Regions from separate parts of the Pseudomonas fragariae (ex Marin et al. 2024) genome, predicted to be linked through region 2. Evidence: predicted binding sites of a transcription regulator. Region 2 holds the regulator's gene; each other region holds the start of a gene.
The links. The regulator FliA, encoded in region 2, starts transcription of late flagellar genes. The targets are predictions, from matches to a motif close to CTAAAGTTTNNNNNNNNNNNGCCGNTAA.
Positions count from the first base shown of each region.

Region 1: a site for FliA is predicted at 1,903-1,930, ahead of AC54XV_RS11860 (methyl-accepting chemotaxis protein). Genes of this name have one in related genera too.
Region 3: a site for FliA is predicted at 1,999-2,026, ahead of motA (flagellar motor stator protein MotA). Genes of this name have one in related genera too.

Region 1 is NZ_CM184369.1:2,653,722-2,661,539, reverse strand. It holds gene AC54XV_RS11860 (methyl-accepting chemotaxis protein) at 66-1,862, opposite strand; gene AC54XV_RS11855 (methyl-accepting chemotaxis protein) at 2,025-2,750, opposite strand; partial or broken gene AC54XV_RS11850 (MCP four helix bundle domain-containing protein) at 2,883-3,638, opposite strand; gene AC54XV_RS11845 (DNA/RNA non-specific endonuclease) at 3,844-4,788, shown strand; gene AC54XV_RS11840 (substrate-binding domain-containing protein) at 4,886-5,806, opposite strand; gene AC54XV_RS11835 (methyl-accepting chemotaxis protein) at 5,825-7,810, opposite strand.
Region 2 is NZ_CM184369.1:4,112,624-4,120,441, forward strand. It holds gene AC54XV_RS17660 (chemotaxis protein CheA) at 1-714, opposite strand, end outside; gene AC54XV_RS17665 (protein phosphatase CheZ) at 748-1,533, opposite strand; gene AC54XV_RS17670 (chemotaxis response regulator CheY) at 1,553-1,927, opposite strand; gene fliA (RNA polymerase sigma factor FliA) at 2,184-2,924, opposite strand; gene fleN (flagellar synthesis regulator FleN) at 2,921-3,754, opposite strand; gene flhF (flagellar biosynthesis GTPase FlhF) at 3,870-5,198, opposite strand; gene flhA (flagellar biosynthesis protein FlhA) at 5,210-7,339, opposite strand; gene flhB (flagellar biosynthesis protein FlhB) at 7,670-7,818, opposite strand, start outside.
Region 3 is NZ_CM184369.1:646,251-654,068, forward strand. It holds partial or broken gene AC54XV_RS02840 (rhodanese-like domain-containing protein) at 1-304, opposite strand, end outside; gene AC54XV_RS02845 (HDOD domain-containing protein) at 350-1,885, opposite strand; gene motA (flagellar motor stator protein MotA) at 2,093-2,944, shown strand; gene motB (flagellar motor protein MotB) at 2,948-3,997, shown strand; gene rsgA (small ribosomal subunit biogenesis GTPase RsgA) at 4,059-5,090, opposite strand; gene orn (oligoribonuclease) at 5,199-5,735, shown strand; gene AC54XV_RS02870 (trimeric intracellular cation channel family protein) at 5,832-6,443, shown strand; gene queG (tRNA epoxyqueuosine(34) reductase QueG) at 6,821-7,818, opposite strand, start outside.

The sequences.
Region 1 (7,818 bases), 1.5 Mb from region 2:
AAACGGGTTAGGCGATATTACTGTGGGTCGGCATCGAGCATCGGGCGCGCACGTCGCGCCCCCGCTTATTTCCCCAGCAGCAGCGCGGCATCGAAGCCCATCCGCAAGTTGCCCCAGTGGCGCCCCTCGAAAAAGAACGGCACATCGATTTCGGTCATGATCTCGCCGGTATCGCGCAAGTAAGTCTGCAACAGAAAACGCTGCTTGTTGCCTGCAGCACGCAGGCCGATCGGGTCGGAGAACATGCGTTTGTTGCGGCACACCGGCAGGTCGACTTCGCGATTGCCGGTAGGTTTTTGCGATACCCAGCTGTTATTGACCGGGCAATAGCCTTTGCTGTCGACAATGAAGGTGACCTTGCCGCCGCGTGTGCCCTTGGTCAGCTTGTCGCATTCTTCCTGGCAGATTTGCGCAAAACGCTCGGTGTAACCGGTCGTGTATTGTTTGGGGTCTGTGCCCGGAATCAGCTTGTAACTCTGATCGAACAGATTGACACCCTGCTTGTGCAGCTCGGCCAGACGGACTTGCAGAATGTCACGGCACTGACTGGCGCGAGTAATCGCCGCATCCAGTTCGCCATGCCCAAGCACAAATCGCCCCAGCAACGCCTGCACCTGCTCGGCCACACTGGACAGATCCCGGGTGGCCGTCGCGGAGTGCTGCATGCGCTGGTCGATGGCCTGGCTATCGGAATAAATCCGCGTTACCCGTTCATTGATCCCCGTGTTTGTAGAGGCAAACTGCTGAATGTGCGCCGCGATGTCGGCGAGCTTGTCGTTGGTCGACTCGAAATCGCCGATCATGCTTTCGAAATGGCCGGACGCACGCTCCACCACCAGCTGGGTTTCGCGGGCGCTTTGGCTGATCTGAATGGTCTGTTCGTGTGTGGAGCTGACTTCCTGAAGCATGGCGTCGATGTTGCGCGAGATGTCGTCAGTGGCTTTGCTGACGTTTTGCGCCAGCGTGCGTACTTCGTCGGCCACCACCGCGAAACCTCGACCACTCTCCCCCGCCCGCGCCGCTTCGATGGCCGCATTGAGCGCCAGCAGGTTGGTTTGCGAAGAGATCTGCTGAATAAGCCCGACAATCGACTTGATGCTTGATGAACGCTCATTCAAGCCGGAGACCAACCCGCCGAACTCATTCAGGCTGCTGGATATCTGGCTGATGTTTCCGGTCACTTCCAGCAATTCGGCGTAAGAGTCGCGCGCCATGCTCAGGTTCTGCGCGGTGGTGCTGGAAATGCCCTGAGTCTGCTGCGAGACATCCTCGATGCTGCCCACTGCCATGTTGCTCTGGTCCATCACTTCTCTGGCGAAGCGGGCCTGATCGGTCGCGCTGTCGCTGGAATCACTGATGTTCTTCAGCGAACGCGCCGACTCGACGGCAATCTGTACCGTCAGCCCCTGAATGCTGCTGATGATCTCGCGCTGTTTGGCCAGAAAGAGATTGCAGGTACTGGCCAGCCCGCGAATTTCATCGTGAGTGAGCAACGGCAGATCCCTCGACAGATCACCTTCACCGCTGGCGACATCTTCGAGCGCGCGGGTCATGGACATCACCGGGCGCACGATCAGGTGGCGGAAATACCAGACCATGAAGCTGACCATGACCAGCGTGAACAGCGTGCTCAGCAAAATCGCATTGCTCAGCAGATCCAGCTGACTCTGGATCACGCCCAGCGCGGCCGGGTCCGTTTGTGTGCCGCGCAATTGCAGCATGATGTCGGAACGAATATTCAGCGCCACCCAATACAGCAAGGCGCTGACCAGGACCAGCAGGAAAAGGCTTGATAGCTTCTTGGTCAGCGTGTTGAAAAACTGCTTTTCAACTGACTCGTACAAAGCCTTTAACGTCTGCATTTTGCTGCTCCTGGGTACAAGGGTGATTCCGGTGCGATGGTTAACGTCTGTCGCTACCAAAGCTTTAATGCGTTCGCCTTCAGCGCAGGCGGAAAAACTTCAGCCACGCAGTTCACGGCGCTTTTAGCGCCGCAGAGTACTGCAGACCTGGGCAATTTGATATCACAGCTGAAAGCGATCGACCGATTGTGAAAGCTGTCCGGCCATTACCGACAGTTCGTCGGTGGTACTGGCGGTCTGGCCGATGACCCGGCTATTGCCCTCGGACATGCTGGCAATCATTTCTACCTGATGGGCGATTTCATTACTGGCCAGACTTTGCTCGCCAATGGTACGGGTGATGTCGTTGACCAACTGCGTGGTGCTCAACGTAGCATCCAGGATGTCGCTGATCGCACGTTCCACTTCGGCGGTGACCGCCATGCCCTTGTCGACCTGAGCGACACCGGCTTCCATGCTGGTAACCGCTTCGCGGGTGCTCTGCTGAATGCGCGCAACCATAGCGGTGATTTCCTGGGTAGACGCACTGGTGCGTCCGGCCAGGCTGCGCACCTCGTCGGCCACCACGGCAAAACCACGGCCCTGCTCGCCAGCACGGGCAGCCTCGATGGCCGCGTTGAGCGCCAGCAGGTTGGTCTGGTCGGCAATCCCCTTGATCACCTGAATAATATTGAAGATGCCTTCCGAGTCCTTGTCCAGCGTGCGGATCACCTGAGCCGACTGCTGTGCCGAACGGGCAATGCTGTCCATGTCACTGACCACCTGATGAATCACCCGACCGCCGTTCTTGGCCAGGGATTCGGCCTGACTGGCCATTTCCAGTGCCTGCCCGGCATGCCGGGTGATTTCTTCGATACTTGCGGTCATCTCGCTGGTCGCCGCCGACATGGTGCCGGCTGCCGAACTCTGTTGCCGGCTGCTGTCGGCCACCTCATGGCAACCACTGCTGAGCTGACGGCTCATGCCGCTGACGTCATTGGCATTGCTGCGCACCACTTCGATCATGCTGCGCAGGTCACGCTGCATGATCGCCAGGCTGCGAATCAGCATGCTGGCTTCGTCACGGCCACGGGACTCGGCAATGGGTTCGCTGAGGTTGCCATGAGCAATGCTGTCGGCAATACGACTGGCGGACGCAAGCGGGATCATGATGCTGCGCGTCACCCAATGCCCCTGGACCAGCAGCAGCAAAATACTGATCGAAAGCACGACCGCCAAGGTGAGATTGGCACTGCGGGTGGTCTGACGGGTGCGTTCGCCGCTGGCTTTGGAGTTGTCCTCGATCAGGTCACTCAAGGTCGACATCTGCCCCTCCAGTTGCGTGAAGGCGCTGGAGAACGTACCCAGATCTTGCTGCGCACGGTCCGGGCTGTCGATGGCCAGCCCGACAATCCGCTCGCCTGCGCTGATATAAGCGTCGAGGCTTGGCTTTATCCTGCTCAGCTCCGCCTTGATGGCATCGGTGAGCGGCAGTTGCAGGTTATCGCTCACGACCTTGCGAAACAGTGCGGCATGCTCTTTCAGGGATGTCTGCACTTCGTCACGCGTGCTGTTGCTCCTGCCCAGACCAAACAGCATCGCCGACAGCACATCGGCACGCAGCGCGTCATGCATCATGTCGGCTTCCAGGTGATTGCCCAGCGCAGCCATGCTGACTTCACTGTCGAGCATCGCCGCCTCCATGCGCGTGTTACCCAGGTAGTTGACCAGGCTGATGATCATGACGGTCAGTACACTGGTGCCTATCAGCAAGAACAGACGTAGCTTTATCGACATCCTGTAGCCCTCCGGTCAATGAAATAACGCGAGCTGCGGATTGCTCTTATCAACAGCTTATCGACGCACGTTGCCAGATACTTAAGCCTATTTAACGGAATTTGCCGAATCGGCAGTCGATCATGTCGAACGTCCGGCCTGACGCCACTCTGTAACGCGTCTATGGTGAACTAAACACATTCAATCCCCCACAGGAGCAAGCACTGTGCCTGACAAGAAGTTCGCCATCGATCTCGCCTACCGTCCCCGCCTTGCCGACCTCAAACCGCTGACGTCGACGACCCCATTGCTCGAACCACAGGCGCTTGCCGCAGGACGCACCACACCAGCAAGCGACTTGAAAAAACGCACCGGCTATGCAGAGAACTTCCTCGGCGATTTTATCGTGCCCTGGCCGACTGCCGACGAGGAGCTTGCGCCTGACGTCTATCCTTTGAAGAACGCCGGCGATCGCCTCGATTACACGCACTTTTCCATCACCATGTCGCGCAGTCGGCGTCTGGCGCTGTATGTCGGCGTCAACATTGACGGTGCCAACAGTGTAGAGGTCAAGCGCAGCAAGGATTCCTGGGCATTTGACGGCCGTCTGCCCGCCGAGGCGCAGATTGGCGAGAGCGTGTATGCCGACAACCTGCTGGATCGCGGCCATCTGGTTCGGCGTCAGGACCCTAACTGGGGCAAGGAAGCCGAAGTTGCCAACAGCGACACCTTCCACTTCACCAACTGCTCGCCGCAGATGGGCGCGTTCAACCAGAAGACCTGGCTGGAACTCGAGGACTACATTCTCGACAACACACGACGCTGGAAATCACGGGTAACGGTGTTCACCGGCCCGGTGCTGCGCGACGACGACCGCAGCTACCGCAACGTCAAAATCCCTTCTGCATTCTGGAAGGTCGTGGCGTTTCTCGGTGATGACGGCAAGCCTTCGGCCAGTGCCTACATGATCGACCAGACCCGCGAGCTGGGTAAGCTGGACATCATGTTCGGCCCACTCAAAACCTGGCAACGCAGCGTCGCGCAGATCGAACAACTCACCGGCATTCGCTTTGGCGACCTGTCCAGCTACGACGGCTTCTCCAACGAAGAACGCCTGACCGGCACACGCATCGAAGCCCAGATCCGCGGACCGCAGGATATTCGAGTCTGACTTGCCGGTAAGCGCGCCCTGCTCCATGTTCGACCCCGAGTGTGCAGCAAGGACACAAACGTGTGACGCCCAGCGCCACACGTTTGTAACCTGAGCACTACTCGAACTGCTGACGATTTTCCGGAGTAATGAGCTTGAACGGCACCCAGATGACCGGGGACGCCAGGGTTTCGCCGCGCGCCATGCGCATCGCGGCATCCACTGCGCCGTTAGCCTGCCCGAGCGCATCCTGGAACACGCTCACCGCCATCTTGCCTTCGGCCATCAGCTTCAAACCGTCCGGGGTGCCGTCGATCCCGCCCACCAGGTAATCACCCGCCTTTTTACCGGTTTTTTCCAGCCCCATGATTGCCCCAATGGCCATTTCGTCGTTGTTGGCGGCGATGATGGAGAAGTCAACGCCCTGTTTGACCCATTCAATCACGATGGTCGCAGCCTGACTGCGCTCCCAGTTGCCGATTTTCTTCTGCACAACCTTCATGTCCGGGTACTTGGCGACCACCTTCTCCACGTCCTCGGTGCGCATGACCGATGATTTGTTGCTCGGGTCGCCGACCAGAATCACCACATTGCCCTTGTAATTGGCACGGCGAGCCAGCTCTTCCATCTGCAATGTGCCGGATTCCAGTTCGTCGGAGCCGACGAACGCCGTCAGTGCAGGCCACGTGGCAGGCTCAGGATTGCGATTGACGAATACCAGCGGAACCTTGGCCTCGTTGGCCAGACGCATCATTTCCGGTGCACTTTTGCCACTCACCATCGCGACAACGATGGCATCGACTTTCGAGTTCACCAGATTGCGAAACTGCCGCATCTGCAGCTCCACGTCGTCCTGGCCGTTTTCCATGAAAATGTCGGCGTCCAGCAGGGCTACCTGTTTTTCCACGCCGTGGCGCAGGATGGTCTGGAAGTTGTCGTTATATTTGGCCATGCCTACACCGATCAGCGGCGTGGCCGCCTGCGCCAGGCCAGCGAACAGCAGGCTCGCACTCAGGGAAATCGATAACCACTGTTTCATGTTCTGACTCCCGGGGCGTTAAACGCTGAAATGATGGAGCAGCTCGCGCTGATCCCTGGCCATTTTCGACAGGTCCTGACTGCTGATTGCCGATTGCTCGGCACCGTCGGCGGCCTGCTGGGCGGAATCGTTGATGTGCGTGACCATGCGACTGGTCTCCTGCACGGTCGCGCTTTGCTGTTCGGTGGCCGCAGCGATCTGAATGTTCATGTCGCGAATCACATCCACCGCCTCGCCCATTTCCACCAGCAATTGATCAGCGCCGGAGGCCAGTGTCACGCAATGGTCGGACTGGATCTGGCTTTCGTTCATCACCTCTACCGCCGAATGGATCTTGCTCTGCATCTGCCCGATCATTTCCTGGATCTCGCTGGTGGAGGTCTGAGTGCGACTGGCCAGCGAGCGCACCTCATCGGCCACCACCGCAAAGCCCCTGCCCTGCTCACCAGCCCGCGCCGCTTCGATGGCTGCGTTGAGCGCCAGCAGGTTAGTCTGTTCGGCAATGGTGCGAATGGCGTCGACGATGCCGTCGATGTTCTGCCCGTATTTCTGCAACTCGTCGGTCACCGCAGACGCCTTGTTGACCTGCTCAGCCTGCTGGCGAATGTTGACGATGGTTTCAGCCACGCGCTTTTGCACTTTCCCGGTCAACTCACTGGTGCTGTCCACCGCGCCACGGGTGTCCTGAGCCCGACGGGCGACTTCCTCGACCGTGCTTTCCATTTCATTCATGGCTGACGCGGCAGAGTTGAGACGATCCTTCTGCTCGTCGACCACGCGGGTAGTCTGCTCACTGATCTGCGCGTTCTGGCTGGCGGTCAGCGCCAGGGCATCGGCCGACCCGATCAGCTGACGAAACGTCTGTTGCAACGACTGGGTGAATTCATTGAGATAACCCCCCAACTCACCAAACTCATCGCGGCGGCTGACGTCGAAACGTACCCGCATGTCGCCACTGGTGAGCGTCTTCAAAACCTCGCGGAACGCCGCCAGAGGGCGACGCAGGCTGAAGGCGACCCATGTGCCGATGATCGCTGCCGCCATGACGGCCAGCAGACAGGCGATCAGCAACAGGCTGAGGCTGGTGGCGATGGTCGAATCAGCCCCGGCCTTGGCCTCGTTGGCCACCGCCAGTGACTGATTGCCGAACTCGCCAATCTTGCCCAGCGTTGCTTGAAGACGGGTTTCCGCTGCCTGGCGCTGTTTGTCGACCTGCTCGGCGAGTGCCGCTTCCTGCCTGTAGGCCTGATAAACGCCGTCGCTGCCGGTCAGGTCGTTCAGCAAGCGGTTGACCATCACGCTGGCAATCCGGCCAGCGCGCGGGTCGACTGCGATGAGCTCCCGTGTGCGGCTGCTGATCACCTCATCCTGCAGGTTGAGCACGCGCTGCAAGGTCTGAATATTCGGTGTGGCGGCATGGGCAGCCAGACCTTCGTAGGATTTGCCGACGTCCAGTAACAGCTTTTCCCCCGCCGCCACCGTCTCGGCGGAGCCGGCGTTGCGCTCGCGGGCAATATAGTCACGAAGATAACCGGTCAGTTGCGCGCCCTGAGTGCTGCTGTAGCCCTGCAACACTCGGCTCTGAAGTGCCTGCAGAACGTGCTGTCGATGGCTGGCAATCAGCGTCTGCGCCTGCTCGGCATAAGCCGCACTCAGTTGGCGTTGCTGGTTCAGGTTGTCGCGCAGTTCGGCACGATCGCCAATGTAGGCAGGCGTGCTGTCCAGCAACTGATTGAACCGGGTCATGCTGTCGTTGAACGGCTGCTTGCCATCATCGATCTGTTTGGGATCAGTGCTGACCAGAATCCCGAGCAGTGCCTGGTTGGCGCGCAGCACATGCACGTAAAGCTCGCTCGCCGCCCTGCTCAAGGGTGCGGACTGCCCTGTGATGACGCTGATCCGATCGCTTATGGAATGGGTGCTTTGATAGCTGATACCTGCCATGGCGAGCAGCAGTAACACCAGCACAGCAAACCCACCGATCACTCGCTGAAGAATGGTCATGGCTATCC
Region 2 (7,818 bases):
ACTGGCAGGCGCTGCACTGCCCTGCGCCACAGGTGCAGGGGCCGGAGCGGTTGCGGCATCGGCCGCAAATTTGCCCTTGCCATGCAGCTGATCAAGCAGGGATTCAAATTCCTGATCGGTGATCTCATCACCCGCCGGCGCAGCCGCTGCTGCTGGCGTCTGTGCAGGCGCTGCAGACACCGGGCTGGAGCCGTGCAGCGAATCGAGCAACTGCTCGAATTCATCATCGGTAATCTCGTCGCCAGCCGCCGGTTCTGCAACCGGAGCAGCAGCCTGTACTTCAACCACCGGCTCCGGCTCAGGGGCAACGGCCTCGTCGGCGGATTGTGGCTCGGCCAGCCGCGCAAGTGCGGCCAGCAGTTCTGGCGTCGCCGGGGTTACGTCAGTCCGTTCACGTACCTGACCAAACATGCTGTTGACGGTGTCCAGTGCTTCCAGGACCACGTCCATCAGTTCGGAATCAACGCGACGTTCACCCTTGCGCAGGATGTCGAACACGTTTTCGGCGATGTGGCAGCACTCCACCAGCTCATGGAGCTGGAGGAAGCCGGCGCCCCCTTTTACAGTGTGAAAACCGCGAAAAATTGCATTGAGCAGGTCAGCATCATCCGGTCGGCTTTCCAGCTCGACCAATTGCTCTGACAACTGCTCCAGAATTTCGCCGGCCTCTACCAGAAAATCCTGAAGGATTTCTTCATCGGCGCCGAAGCTCATGGGGTGCTCCCTAAAATTAACCGTCAACAGACCTTAGAAGCCGAGGCTCGATAGCAGATCGTCTACATCATCCTGTCCGGATACGACGTCTTCACGTTTATCGGCATGAATCTGCGGACCTTCACCCTGCGCGAGATGTTTTTTAGGATCTTTTTCATCGAGGATGGATTGTTCGTCATGTTCGATGCCTGCGAAGCGATCGACATGACTGGCCATGAGCACCAGTTTGAGCAGATTGCTCTCGACTTCAGTGACCAGTTGCGTCACACGCTTGATGACCTGACCGGTAAGGTCCTGGTAATCCTGGGCGAGCAGAATGTCATTCAGATGTGCGGAAACCTGATGGGTTTCCTTCTCGGTACGCGTCAGAAAACCATCGACCCGCTTGGCCAGCTCGCGGAACTCTTCGGCACCGATTTCGCGGCGCATGAAACGTCCCCAGTCGTCGCTCAACGCCTTGGCGTCGGAACTCAGGCCGTTCATGACCGGCGTACTCTCCTCCACCAGGTCCATGGTGCGGTTGGCCGCATTCTCGGTCAGCCTCACCACATACGACAGGCGTTCGGTAGCATCCGTGATCTGCGACACTTCCTCGGCTTGAGGCATGTGCGGATCAATGTGAAAGTTTACGATTGCACTGTGCAGCTCACGAGTCAGCTTGCCCACTTCCTGATAAAGGCCGCGGTCGCGTGTCTGATTGAGTTCGTGGATCAGTTGCACAGCGTCACCGAAACGACCCTTTTCAAGGCTGGTGACAAGTTCCTGCGCGTGTCTTTTTAAGGTCGACTCAAAGTCGGCCATCGAATCATTGTTATCCATAGCGCCCTCGCGGCTTGCATCAGCTATTGACGCGTTCAAAGATCTTGTCGATCTTGTCTTTCAGGGCTTGGGCAGTGAATGGCTTGACTACATAACCGTTCACCCCAGCCTGGGCAGCTTCAATGATCTGCTCACGCTTGGCTTCGGCAGTGACCATCAGCACGGGAAGGCTCTTGAGGCGTTCGTCCTTGCGGACTTCGCGCAGCAGATCGATACCGGACATGCCAGGCATGTTCCAGTCCGTCACCAGAAAGTCAAAGGCACCGCTCTGCAGCATCGGCAATGCGGTCAGACCATCATCCGCTTCCGATGTGTTGGTAAACCCCAGATCACGCAAAAGGTTCTTGATGATCCGCCGCATCGTTGAGAAGTCATCAACGATGAGGATTTTCATGTTCTTGTCCAATTCGACCTCCAAGCAGTCTTTAACGCGTTCAGCACCTGAACACGCTGTTCACTCAATACTGGCACAGCACACCCCCGGCTGTACGAAACGACGACGGGCTTGGCACAACAACAGGCAAAGACCTGAGAAACAAGCCCATCAAGGCAATGCCTGACAGGCTTCTGACGGGTCCATCCTGTTACCACGTAACGCTCTGCACAGCCGGCTTGCAGTCAACGCGCGGCCATAGACCGCACATTGCCTGTCAACGCGCTCGCCACTCCCCCAAACGCCCTCGCAAACGAGCTGCGCACTGGCTGTGTAACTGACTGACCCGAGATTCGCTGACCCCCAGAACCTCTCCGATTTCCTTGAGGTTCAGCTCTTCGTCGTAGTACAGCGCCAACACCAGACGCTCACGCTCTGGCAGATTGGCAATTGCATCGGCCAACGCAGCCTGGAAGCGCTCGTCTTCCAGGTCGCGCGACGGCTCAAGCGAACCGCTTGCGCCATCCTCGTGCAGCCCTTCATGATCGCCGTCCTGCAGCAGGTCGTCGAAACTGAAGAGGCGGCTGCCCAAGGTATCGTTCAAAATCCCGTAGTAATCATCGAGACTTAACTGGAGTTCGGCCGCAACCTCGTGATCTTTAGCGTCACGGCCGGTTTTAGCTTCAATTGCCCGAATTGCGTCACTCACCATGCGCGTATTGCGGTGTACCGAGCGTGGCGCCCAGTCCCCCTTGCGCACTTCATCGAGCATCGCACCACGGATGCGGATGCCGGCATAGGTCTCGAAACTCGCACCCTTGGTGGAATCATACTTGGTGGAGACTTCAAGCAGGCCGATCATGCCGGCCTGGATCAGATCCTCGACCTGCACGCTGGCCGGCAAGCGCGCCAGCAGATGATAAGCGATACGCTTGACCAAGGGCGCATAGCGCTCGATCAACTCGTATTGTGAATTACGGGAAGTCTTGCTGTACATCTGGTAGCCGCTCGCAGTCATTGCACAGGCCCTGCACTGGTCTGGTGAACGAGTCGCTCAACGAAGAACTCGAGATGACCCCGCGGGTTGGCTGGCAACGGCCAGGTATCAACCTTCTGGGCAATGGCCTTGAAGGCCAGTGCACATTTGGAACGCGGGAATGCTTCGTAAACGGCGCGCTGTTTCTGTACAGCCTTGCGTACGCATTCGTCGTACGGCACGGCACCTACATACTGCAGCGCAACATCGAGAAAACGATCCGTCACTTTGGTCAGTTTGGCGAACAGGTTGCGCCCTTCCTGCGGGCTCTGTGCCATGTTGGCCAGCACCCGGAAGCGGTTCATGCCGTAATCGCGGTTGAGCAGTTTGATCAGGGCGTAGGCATCGGTGATCGACGTGGGCTCGTCGCACACCACCAGCAGCACTTCCTGAGCGGCGCGCACGAAGCTGACCACCGACTCGCCGATACCGGCGGCTGTGTCGATCACCAACACATCGAGGTTGTCGCCAATCTCGCTGAACGCCTGGATCAGGCCGGCATGCTGAGCGGGCGACAGATGCACCATGCTCTGGGTGCCGGACGCAGCGGGTACGATCCGAACCCCGCCCGGCCCCTGCAACAGCACGTCGCGCAACTCACAACGCCCCTCGATGACATCGGCAAGCGTGCGCTTGGGCGTCAACCCAAGCAGCACGTCGACATTGGCCAGACCCAGATCGGCGTCCAGCAGCATGACGCGACGGCCGAGCTCGGCGAGGGCCAGTGAAAGGTTCACTGACACGTTAGTCTTACCGACGCCACCTTTGCCACCGGTCACCGCGATAACCTGTACGGGATGCATGCTGCCCATGTTATTTCTTTACCTTGTCTTGCGTAGACCGAAACCACATCGAGGGCTGCACGTGCGCAAATGAACACCGCATGGCAGACCGTTGACGCAGGGACATTCCAATAATATCCATCACTTAACCCACTCTCTTGCCAGGGGTGTGATAGAGGTCAGCAAACATATCAGCCATTGCTTCTTCACTAGGCTCATCCTGCATTTGCACACTCACCGCGCGGCTTACCAGTTGATGACGACGCGGGGTATGCAGGTCATCAGGAATGCGTGGTCCGTCCGTGAGGTAGGCCACAGGTAATTCGTGACTGATCGCCAGGCTCAGGACTTCACCGAGGCTGGCTGTTTCATCAAGCTTGGTCAGAATGCATCCGGCCAGGCCACAACGTTTGTAACTGTGATACGCGGCTGTCAGCACCTGCTTCTGGCTGGTGGTTGCCAGTACCAGATAGTTGCGCGACTTGATGCCACGACCCGCGAGGCTTTCCAGCTGCATGCGCAGCGCAGGATCACTGGCCTGCAGGCCGGCGGTGTCAATCAGCACCACGCGCTTGCGCAGCAGCGGTTCCAGCGCCTGAACCAGAGACTGGCCAGGATCGATATGGGTGACCGGTACGTTGAGGATGCGCCCAAGGGTCTTGAGCTGCTCCTGCGCGCCGATGCGGAAACTGTCCATGCTGACCAGTGCGATATTCTGCGGGCCGTACTTCAACACGTAACGTGCTGCCAGTTTGGCCAGCGTGGTGGTCTTGCCCATGCCGGCAGGACCGACCATTGCAATCACGCCGCCCTCTTCGAGCGGCTCGACTTCAGGGACGGCGATCATGCGGGCCAGGTGCGCCAGCAGCATGCGCCAGGCCTGACGAGGCTCGTCGATCTCCGGAATCATCGACAGCAGGTCGCGTGACAGCGGGCCGGACAGGCCGACACGTTGCAGGCGTCGCCACAGGTTGGCCTGCTGCGGACGAGTGCCCTGCAGCTGGTTCCAGGCCAGCGAGCCGAGCTGGACTTCCAGCAGCTCACGCAGGCCGTTCAATTCGGAGCGCATCGAGTCATAGGCGCGCTGGCCAATGGCAGGCTCGGCGGCCTGTGGCGGTGCATACGCGAATGGACGCGGCGGCTCTTCGAGTGTCGGCTCGATGTGCGTCTCGGCAGGGTTGCCCGGCTTGCCGGAAAACAGCTGCAGGTTGATCGATGCATCGCTGTCGCTGCGGTTGTTCAATTCGGCCTGGGCGGAAACGATACGCGACTGAGTCTTGCGCAACTCGTCTTCCAGCTCCATGTTCGGCACACGCGGTGCCAGGGCGGACAGCTTGTAATCCAGAGCGGCAGTCAGCTCTACGCCACCGGCAATGCGCCGGTTACCGATGATGGCCGCTTCAGCGCCCAGCTCATCGCGAACCAGCTTCATGGCTTGACGCATATCGGCGGCGAAAAATCGCTTAACTTGCATGACTCACTACCTCAGCCGTTTGGCCCGACAGTCGCTACGATGGTTACTTGCTTGTTGTCCGGAATTTCCTGATACGCCAGAACATGCATGTTCGGTACAGCCAATCGTCCAAATCGTGACAGCATCGCCCGGACAGGCCCTGCTACCAGAAGAATTACCGGCAACCCTTGCATCTCCTGACGCTGGGCGGCCTCGATCAACGAACGCTGGAGCTTCTCAGCCATGCTTGGCTCAAGAAGAACGCCTTCTTCCTGACCCTGACCAGCCTTCTGCAAACTATTGAGCAATATCTGTTCCAACCTTGGCTCCAGAGTGATAACAGGCAGCTCCGGCTCAACGCCTACAATGCTTTGGACGATTGCGCGGCTCAGACCCACGCGCACTGCGGCCACCAAAGCGGCGGTATCTTGACTCTTCCCGGCGTTGTTGGCGATAGCCTCTGCAATGCTGCGAATATCCCGCACAGGTACGTGTTCAGCCAGCAGCGCCTGCAGCACGTTGAGCAGCGAGGACAGCGACAGCACGCCCGGTACCAGCTCTTCAGCCAGCTTGGGCGAGCTTTTGGCCAGCAATTGCATCAATTGCTGGACTTCCTCGTGGCCGATCAGCTCATGCGAATGTTTGTAGAGAATCTGGTTCAGGTGGGTTGCCACTACCGTACTGGCATCGACCACGGTGTAACCCAGTGACTGCGCCTGACTGCGCTGGCTGATTTCGATCCACACGGCTTCCAGACCAAACGCCGGGTCTCTGGCGGTAATGCCGTTCAGGGTGCCGAACACTTGACCGGGGTTGATCGCCAGTTCGCGATCCGGGTAGATCTCGGCCTCGGCCAGAATCACACCCATCAGCGTCAGACGATAGGCGCTTGGCGCCAGATCGAGGTTGTCGCGAATGTGCACGGTAGGCATCAGGAAACCGAGCTCTTGCGAGAGCTTCTTGCGCACACCCTTGATACGCGCCAGCAACTGGCCACCTTGATTGCGATCCACCAGCGGAATCAGGCGATAACCCACTTCCAGGCCAATGATATCGATGGGCGTCACGTCATCCCAACCCAGTTCTTTGGCATCCTGAACACGGGTCGGCGAAGGCAGCAGGTCTTGCTGGCGCTGCACTTCGGCGATGGCCTCGACCTTCACCTGATTTTCTTTTTTCCACAACAGGTAGGCGCCGCCTGCGGCAACCAGCCCGAGACTGATAAAGGAAAAGTGCGGCATGCCCGGGACAAGGCCCATGACGATCATGATTGCAGCGGAAACCCCCAGCGCCTTGGGCGAGGCGAACATCTGACGATTGATCAGCTTGCCCATCTCTTCCGAACCGGAAGCACGGGTCACCATGATCGCTGCGGCGGTGGACAGCAGCAGTGATGGCAATTGCGCCACCAAACCGTCACCGATGGTCAACAGGGTATAAACACGGCCGGCGTCGGCGAAAGTCATGTTGTGTTGCAGGATACCGACCAGCATGCCGCCGATCAGGTTGATGAACAGAATCAGCAGACCGGCAATCGCATCGCCGCGCACGAATTTACTGGCACCGTCCATGGAACCGTAGAACTCGGCTTCCTGGGCGACTTCGGCACGGCGGCGCTTGGCTTCCGGCTGATCGATGAGGCCGGCGTTGAGGTCGGCGTCGATCGCCATCTGTTTGCCGGGCATCGCGTCGAGGGTAAAGCGTGCGCTCACCTCGGAAATACGGCCGGCACCCTTGGTGATAACCACGAAGTTGATGATCATCAGAATCGCGAACACCACGATACCGACGACGTAGTTGCCACCGATCACCACTTCACCGAAGGCCTGAATCACCTTGCCCGCCGCGGCGTGGCCGTCCTGACCGTGAAGCATCACCACCCGGGTGGAAGCCACGTTCAGCGCCAGACGCAGCAACGTGGCGACCAGCAGAATGGTCGGAAACACAGAAAAATCCAGCGGCCGCAGGGCGTACACGCAGACCAGCAGTACGACGATGGACAGTGCAATGTTGAACGTGAAGAACACGTCCAGCAGGAACGGCGGCATCGGCAACATCATCATTGCCATCATGACCAGCAACAACAACGGAACGCCCAACTGACCACGGCCCAGGCCTGTGATGTTGCTGCGTGCGCTACTGAGTAATTGAGAGCGATCCACTGATTCGTTACCTGCGCACTAGATCAAAACATTGACGCCGATGGCGCCCTGTATCGACCCTGTTGCAAAAATCTGTCCAACTTTTACAAAGCCAGTGGCGGTAAGGCTTTAGGCACAGAAGTCACGTAAATCCGGTGCGCTGAGCGCAGTCAGAAAATCTTCTCGTTTACCTGTGCAAGAACGGACGCGGAGCGTCCGGAACGGCATGCCCGCGCGGAGCATGGGCAGGTGTCTGCCGGAGAAATCTCGCTCCTCACGCTCCAGCGCGGGAAGGCCGTGGGTGACGCTCTGCGTCACAAACCTGCGCCGCACCACGCGTCCAGGAGCAGACTACGCGTCGCGCTGCAGGTCGGGCGGGATCTTGATGTCGCCCAGAGGGTCGGGGCGCTTGCCCTGACCGGCGCGGAACTGGCGGATCTGGTAGACGTAGGCCAGCACCTGGGCGACTGCCAGATACAGCCCGGCAGGGATCTCCTGAT
Region 3 (7,818 bases), 2.7 Mb from region 2:
GCAGCCAGATGAAACGCCCGGCCCAGCCGCCGCCTTCGTCATCGTAGACGACATAGACAGCGTCAGGGTTGTGGCCCAGCTCGCCGAACACTTGCTCAAGACCGGCCGTGTCGGGCAGCAGGCCGGGGGCAGGAGGCGTGCCCAGTTGTGTACGTTTCGGATCGACGAAGCGGGCACCGCGAATGTGCCCGGCTTCGTAGCGAGCGCTGCTGGTCAGATCCACGAGGATCAGTTCCGGGGCGTCTAGACGCTCAAGCAGATCGTTGGGTTCGATGACCAGCGACAAGCCAGTGAATGCGGACATTTGCAGCCTCCGATGAAAGGAAAGGGGCGAATTGTACGCCAGGCCTCAGGCTTTGCGATGACTAAAGATGCCCAGTGCCCGTTCAATACATTGCGCGGTTTTTCCGAATGCCTGGACGGAAATTTCCGACAAGGCCCCGCCGCCCTGGTCGGCGACCACCAGCAGCATGACTTTGCCGTTGTTGCTCAGCGAGCGAATCAGCCAGTGCTGGCCACTGAACAGGGTTTTCAGCGGCGGGGGCAGCAGGACGGCAAATTGCGCACTGTTGGCGGGCGTCATGCGTAACTGCGTCGGCTGGGTCAGCAAGCGCTGCAGTACGGTGCTTTCCTTGATGAACAGCTGCAAGGCAGCGGCGTCCTTCGGCAGTCCGGCAGTCTGATTGACGCGCAGCACGGTTGAGGTCTTGTCCAGCATCAGCAGCATGACCCGCTCCATGCCGCACGAGATGAAGGCGTCGCGCGCCGAGGTGGTCAGGTGCATGGCGTTGATGAACGGGCTGGGGTCCTGCAGCAGTTCGGCGCATTGCTTGCGCCACATTTGCAGGGCGTCAGCCGATGGCGGAGGTGCAGGCTCATTGTCGCGCCTTACACGCCGTGCATCCCACGGCCAGATCAGCGATTCGGCCGGGTGCCAGAGGTCTTTTTCCGCATGGACGCGTGCGCTGCTGGCCGCATTCTGGTGCGCCTGTTGCTGTACTTCGTTGATCGACTGTTGCAGGTACAGGCTGGTCAGCCGTTCCCAGCGCAGGCAATGCGGGCTGTTCCAGGCCTGTTGTGCGGCCAGCGCCAGGCCGTTGCCCAGCAACACGGTATTGGCGGGCTGGTTCAGCCAGCGGCGCAGGTTGGGGTCGTCGTCCATGAGTTGTTGCTGCTGCAGCGGGCTGTTGTCTTCGCGGGCGATACGCAGCGCCTTGGCCAGATCGCGTCGCTCGTTGATCAACAGTTTATAGCCGCGCGTAACCCAGATCGGCAGGCGCCAGAACTCGGCGAGTGCCAGGCACAGTTCCAGCAGGTTGACGCCGAACAGCTCTTTTTCCACTGCAGCGCTGGAATGGCCCTTGTGGATAACCCGCAGTTCCAGCTCTTCGAGCAGCTTCGGATAAGCCAGCGCCATCGGCCAGAGCGGCGACAGAAACAGCAGGCTGCCCATGTGGATGTCCTGCCAGAGTCGCGCCAGCCGGCTGGCGAACAGGCCGTTGGCTTGTTGCGTGGCGTGCTGGCTGACCAGAATCAGTTGGCGATAGGCCGCAGGAATTTCTTCGGGCGGCTTGGCCGGTAAACGGCCCAGCAGGACTTCGGTACGCGCCAGACCCAGGCGGTTGATGGCAATTTCAAGGCTCTCGGCCTGCTCGGTCAAACCGTGGGTGTGATGGTTGGCCTCGCGCATCACGCTCAGCACCAGCGCAGGACTTTCCTGCATCATTTCGGCGATTTCACGCAGCGAACGACGGCTGTCGTTCAGTGCGGCGCGGACGTGTCCATGATTGACGGCAGGGACCGGCAACGCGATGCCGTCAAGCAGTTTGACCCAGGCATCCAGCGTCTTCGGAACGAGGTGATGTGCTGCGTGTACTGTCGGCATTCGAGGGCCTGTGCGGCTGATTATCTGAGCTGGGAAACCGCCAGCGTACGGGGTGCTGAGGCCATTTTCCTCCTTTTATGGAGGCGCATAAATGGGTTTTTCAAAAGAACCGGCTATAGTCTGGCCCAGTTAGGCCGATAAGGAGAAGAAGAGATTCAACAACTTCCGGACTGTCCCTGAACCCGACTCAGTAAAGTATTTTTTCCTATGGCTAAAATCATCGGCATCATTGTCGTTCTCGCAAGTGTCATCGGCGGATATGTGCTGTCCCATGGCAAGGTCATGGCGCTGTTCCAACCGTACGAGGTCTTGATTATCGGCGGTGCTGCACTGGGCGCGTTCCTCCAGGCCAACCCTGGCTACATGTTCATGCACGTGTTCAAGAAGTCGCTGAAGATGTTCGGTACGCGCTTCACACATGCCTATTACCTTGAAGTGCTGGGGCTGGTCTACGAAATCCTCAACAAGAGCCGCCGTGAAGGCATGATGGCGATCGAAGGGGATATCGAAGACGCTGCCTCCAGCCCGATCTTCGCCAAATACCCGGGTGTCCTCAAGGATGAGCGCATGACTGCGTACATCTGCGATTACCTGCGCATCATGTCGTCCGGCAACATGGCTCCTCACGAGCTGGAAGGTCTGTTCGACATGGAGCTGCTGAGCATGAAAGAAGACCTCGAGCATCCATCCCACGCCATTACCGGTATCGCCGACGGTATGCCCGGCTTCGGTATCGTGGCTGCGGTACTGGGTATCGTGGTGACCATGGCGTCGCTGGGTTCGGGCGACAAGGCAGCGATCGGCATGCACGTAGGTGCGGCGCTGGTCGGTACGTTCTTCGGTATTCTCGCGGCTTACGGTTTCTTCGGTCCTCTGGCCACCAGCCTTGCGCATGATGCCAAGGAAGAAATGAACGTCTACGAGAGCATCAAGGCGTCGCTGGTGGCCTCGGCCTCCGGCATGCCGCCTTCGCTGGCTGTCGAATTCGGCCGCAAGGTTCTCTATCCGCTGCATCGCCCCAGCTTCAGCGAGCTGGAACAAGCGGTTCGCGGTCGCTAAGTCATGGAAAATAATCAGCCGATTATCATCAAGCGCGTAAAGCGCTTTGGTGGCGGACATCACGGCGGTGCCTGGAAGATCGCGTTTGCCGACTTCGCGACGGCGATGATGGCGTTCTTTCTGGTGCTGTGGCTGATGTCGTCTGCCACCCCGGAGCAGTTACTCGCGGTCGCCGGTTATTTCAAGGATCCGGTCGGCTTCTCGGACAGCGGTTCGCCCTATGTGATCGATCTGGGCGGTTCGCCAGAGATGTCGCCGAACCAGACGCTGAACCCCGAGGTGCAGACCACGCCGTCGCCGGACACCGTGCCGCTTGAGGCGGAAAATGCCGAGACCAAGGCTGAAGCGGTGGAGCAGGAACGTCTGGAGATGCTGCTCCAGGAATTGCAGACCAAGGTCGAGGAAAACCCGCAACTGCAGAAATTCAAGGACCAGATTCTGTTCGAGATCACTCAGGACGGCTTGCGTATCCAGATCATGGATGCGGAAAACCGGCCGATGTTCGACTCGGGCAGCGCGCGTCTCAAACCATATTTCGAAGACATTCTGCTGGCCCTGGCTGACACCATCAAAAGTGTGCCGAACAAGGTCAGTATCAGCGGCCACACCGATGCAACGCCTTTCGTGGGCAGTGGCGGGTTCGGCAACTGGGAATTGTCGGCCAACCGTGCCAACGCTGCACGCCGTGCGCTGGTAGCCGGGACGTATCCGGATTCACAAGTGGCCAGGGTGGTGGGGTACGCGTCGTCTGCTCTGTATGATCGCAAGAACCCGACTAACCCGATCAATCGCCGCATCGATATCGTGGTGCTGACCAAAAAGGCCCAGCACCGCATCGAGGGCGATCAGAACTCCGGCGGTGCGCCAGCCACGCCTGCGGCGCCGACAGCACCCGCACCGGCGGTGCCTGCTGCTCCAGGTGCTCCCGCTGCGCCGGGGGCTTCGACAGCGGCGCCGCCCGACCCGCAGGCCTACGCACAGCCGCACGAGATCCGGCAGAAGCTGAATATCTTTGACGATGGCAAATTGCGGGTCGAGCCGGCCCAGAACTGAGCTGCAACCGATACAAAAACGCCGCGATGATCGCGGCGTTTTTGCGTGCGGCGTTCGGTGCTCAGTAACTGTCTTGCGGCAGGCTGGCAATGATCGAGCGGTAGCTGTTCATGCGCTGCTGCTGAACGCGGCCGTCCTCAAGCCCCTTGAGCAGGGCGCAGCCCGGTTCGCGGTCGTGCTTGCAGTCACGAAAGCGGCACGTGCCGATCAGGTCGTTGAACTCGATGAAGCCTGCCTCTACGTCGGCACGGCTGACGTGGCCAAGGCCGAATTCACGAATGCCCGGCGAGTCGATCAGATCGCCGCCGCGCGGGAAGTGAAACAGGCGGGCGGTGGTCGTGGTGTGTGTGCCCTGACCGGAAACCTCGGACAGCGGACCGACCCGAGTGTCCGTTTCCGGCAACAGGCTGTTGACCAGCGAGGACTTGCCGACGCCGGACTGGCCGACGAACACGCTGATGTGCCCGTCAAGCTGGCTTTGCAGGCTCTGCATGCCGTCACCGTGGTGCGCGGACACTTCCAGTACCGGGTAACCCAGTGTGCGATAGACCGCCAGCAGCGCATTGAGCGCGGGCGCATTCTGCTCGTCGATCAGGTCGGCCTTGTTGAGCAGCAGCAACGGACGAATCCCGGCATGCTCGGCGGCCACCAGGTAGCGGTCGATCAGGTTGGCATGCGGCTCGGGCATCGGCGCGAAGACGATCACGATCAGGTCGACGTTGGCCGCCACAGGCTTGAGCTGGCCGCGTGAATCCGGGCGGCGCAGTTCGGTGGTGCGAGGCAGTTGCGCGACAATGACGCCAATGCCCTGATTGCCGGCGCGCCATACCACGCGATCACCGGTCACCAGTGCAGGCAGGTTGGCGCGCAGGTGGCAGCGAAAGACCTGGCCGGTCACTTCGCCTTCCTGAGCTTCCACTTCGACTTGCACGCCGAAGTGGGCGATCACCAGGCCCGTCTGCTCGGGGCCGAGGTCGCCACCCTCGAGTGTTTCAAGCGTAGCGGACTCGCGTTTTGCTGCGCGGGCAGCACGCTCGCCCTGAATTTTTTCGATGCGCCAGTTCTGACGACGATTGAGTTGGCGTTTGGCCATGGGTGTTCCGATGTGATGTAACCGATGAATTAGGCAGTACGATTGATCGGCAGGAGTCTAGCACGGCAGGGTGAGCTAAACTGCGCGCCTACGCTGAGGAGTCGACACATGCAGAACAAGCAGAACCTGATCTGGATCGATCTGGAAATGACCGGTCTGGACCCTGATACCGATGTCATTATCGAAATGGCCACGATCATCACCGATAGTGAGCTGAACACCCTGGCCGAAGGCCCGGTGATCGCTGTGCATCAGAGCGACGAGACACTGGCGAAAATGGATGAGTGGAACACGCGCCAGCACGGCGGCTCGGGCCTGACCCAGCGCGTGCGCGAAAGTACCGTCAGCATGGCTGAAGCCGAGGCGCAGACCCTTGAGTTCATCAAGCTGTGGGTGCCGGAGCGCAGTTCGCCGATCTGCGGCAACAGCATCTGCCAGGATCGCCGCTTCCTGTATCGCCACATGCCGACGCTGGAAAACTGGTTCCACTACCGCAATCTGGATGTCTCGACCCTCAAGGAACTGGCTGCGCGCTGGTCCCCCGAGCTGAAATTCAAGAAAGGCAGCACCCACCTGGCGCTCGACGACATCCGTGAGTCGATTGCCGAGCTGCGCTTCTACCGTGAGCACTTCATCAAGCCTTGATCGAGACTCGCGCGTGCAGTGAATAATCTTCGCTGCACTCTTTCAGTGCGCAGGTCGGCTGGTTAGACTGCGCGCCTTTGTCGCAGAGTCGCCGCCATGTTGCTGATGCTTTATCTGATCGCTATCACTGCTGAAGCCATGACGGGAGCCCTGTCTGCGGGGCGACGCGGGATGGACTGGTTCGGCGTGGTGCTGATCGCCTGCGTCACTGCGCTGGGTGGCGGGTCGGTGCGCGACGTACTGATCGGTCATTACCCGCTGACTTGGGTCAAGCATCCGGAGTATCTGGTCCTGACCAGTGTGGCGGCCCTGGTGACGATCTTCATCGCGCCACTGATGCGTCATCTGCGCTCACTGTTTCTGGTGCTCGACGCGCTGGGGCTGGTGGCTTTTACCCTGATCGGCTGTATGACTGCGCTGGAGGCCGGGCACGGTCTGCTGATCGCGTCAGTGTGCGGCGTGATCACCGGGGTATTCGGCGGCATCCTGCGCGACATCTTCTGCAACGACATCCCGCTGATCTTCCGCCGCGAGCTGTACGCCAGCGTGTCATTTCTGGCCGCGTGGTGTTTTCTGCTATGCCAGTACCTGCAGTTGCCGGACGAGCAAGCGGTGCTGATCACCTTGTTCGGTGGCCTGCTGCTGCGCCTGCTGGCGATTCGTTTCCGCTGGGAAATGCCCAAGTTTGTCTATAAAGACGAGCCTTGAAGAGGGGGAGAGGGCCACGAGCGGCATGCCCAAGCTAGTCTTGTGGGAGGCAATGTTGTTCAGTCATAACCATGTAGGAGCGAGCCGGGCCACGCTTCGCTTGCTCGCGAAGGCTGACTGACAGAGGCATAAATCTCCGGCGATTGTCCCTGCCTCTTCGCGAGCAAGCTCGCTCCCACAAGATCAGCGCTGCTGCAGAACATCTAGGTGGCTCGAAAACACCCCCGACCTGCGGGAGTGTTCCACAGGGCTTGAAAACACGGCGGACCTGTGGGAGTGAGCTTGCTCACGAAGAGGCCGGTGCAGTCGCTGAAAATCTATATATCGTGACTACGCCTTCGCGAGCAAGCTCCCACAGGAATATCCAGGGGGTACCTTTAAAGCGGCGCCACGCCATGTCTCTGCAGCGCCCATTCCACATGTTCTCTGACCAGTTCCGACGGGTAGTCGCGCCGTGCTTGCAGGGCCTCGATCACCGGGATGGTAGAGGGCGCGTTGCCCAGCCCCACGGCCAGGTTGCGTAGCCAGCGCTCATAACCCGCCCGGCGCAGTGGCGAGCCTTCGGTGCTGCCGAGGAATTTCTCTTCATCCCAGAGGAACAGCTCGGCCAGCCCGGCATTGTCCAGATTGTGGCGCGGCTGAAAGTCGCTCTGCTCGGTTGGCCGGGCGAAGCGGTTCCACGGGCAGACGATCTGGCAATCGTCACAGCCGAACACCCGGTTACCAATCAACGGCCGCAGCTCTTCGGGAATCGCCGTCTTCAGCTCGATGGTCAGGTAGGAAATACAGCGCCGCGCATCCAGCACATAAGGCCCGACAAACGCCGCAGTCGGGCAGATGTCCAGGCAGGCTGTACAACGACCGCAGTGTTCGGTCGCATGGGGCGCATCCACCGGCAGCGGAATATCGACAAACAGCTCGCCAAGAAAGAAGAAGCTGCCCGCCTTGCGGTTGAGCACCAGCGTGTTCTTGCCGATCCAGCCCAGCCCGGCCTGTTCGGCGATGGCCTTTTCCAGCACTGGCGCGCTGTCCACGAAGGCTCGAAAGCCAAACGGCCCGATGGCCTGCTGAATACGCTCGGCCAGTTGCTGCAGGCGCTTGCGGATGAGTTTGTGATAATCACGGCCCAGCGCGTAGCGTGAGACGTAGGCTTTTTCCGGCTCGGTCAGGCGCTGCGCCATCTCGGTGTCGCCCGGCAGATAATCCATGCGCAGCGACACCACGCGCAGCGTTCCCGGCACCAGCTCATCGGGGTGGGAACGTTTGCTGCCATGGGCTGCCATATAGTCCATTTCCCCGTGATAGCCTGCATCGAGCCAGCGTTGCAGATGCTGTTCGTGCTCTGCCAGGTCCAGGCCGCTGATCCCGACTTCCT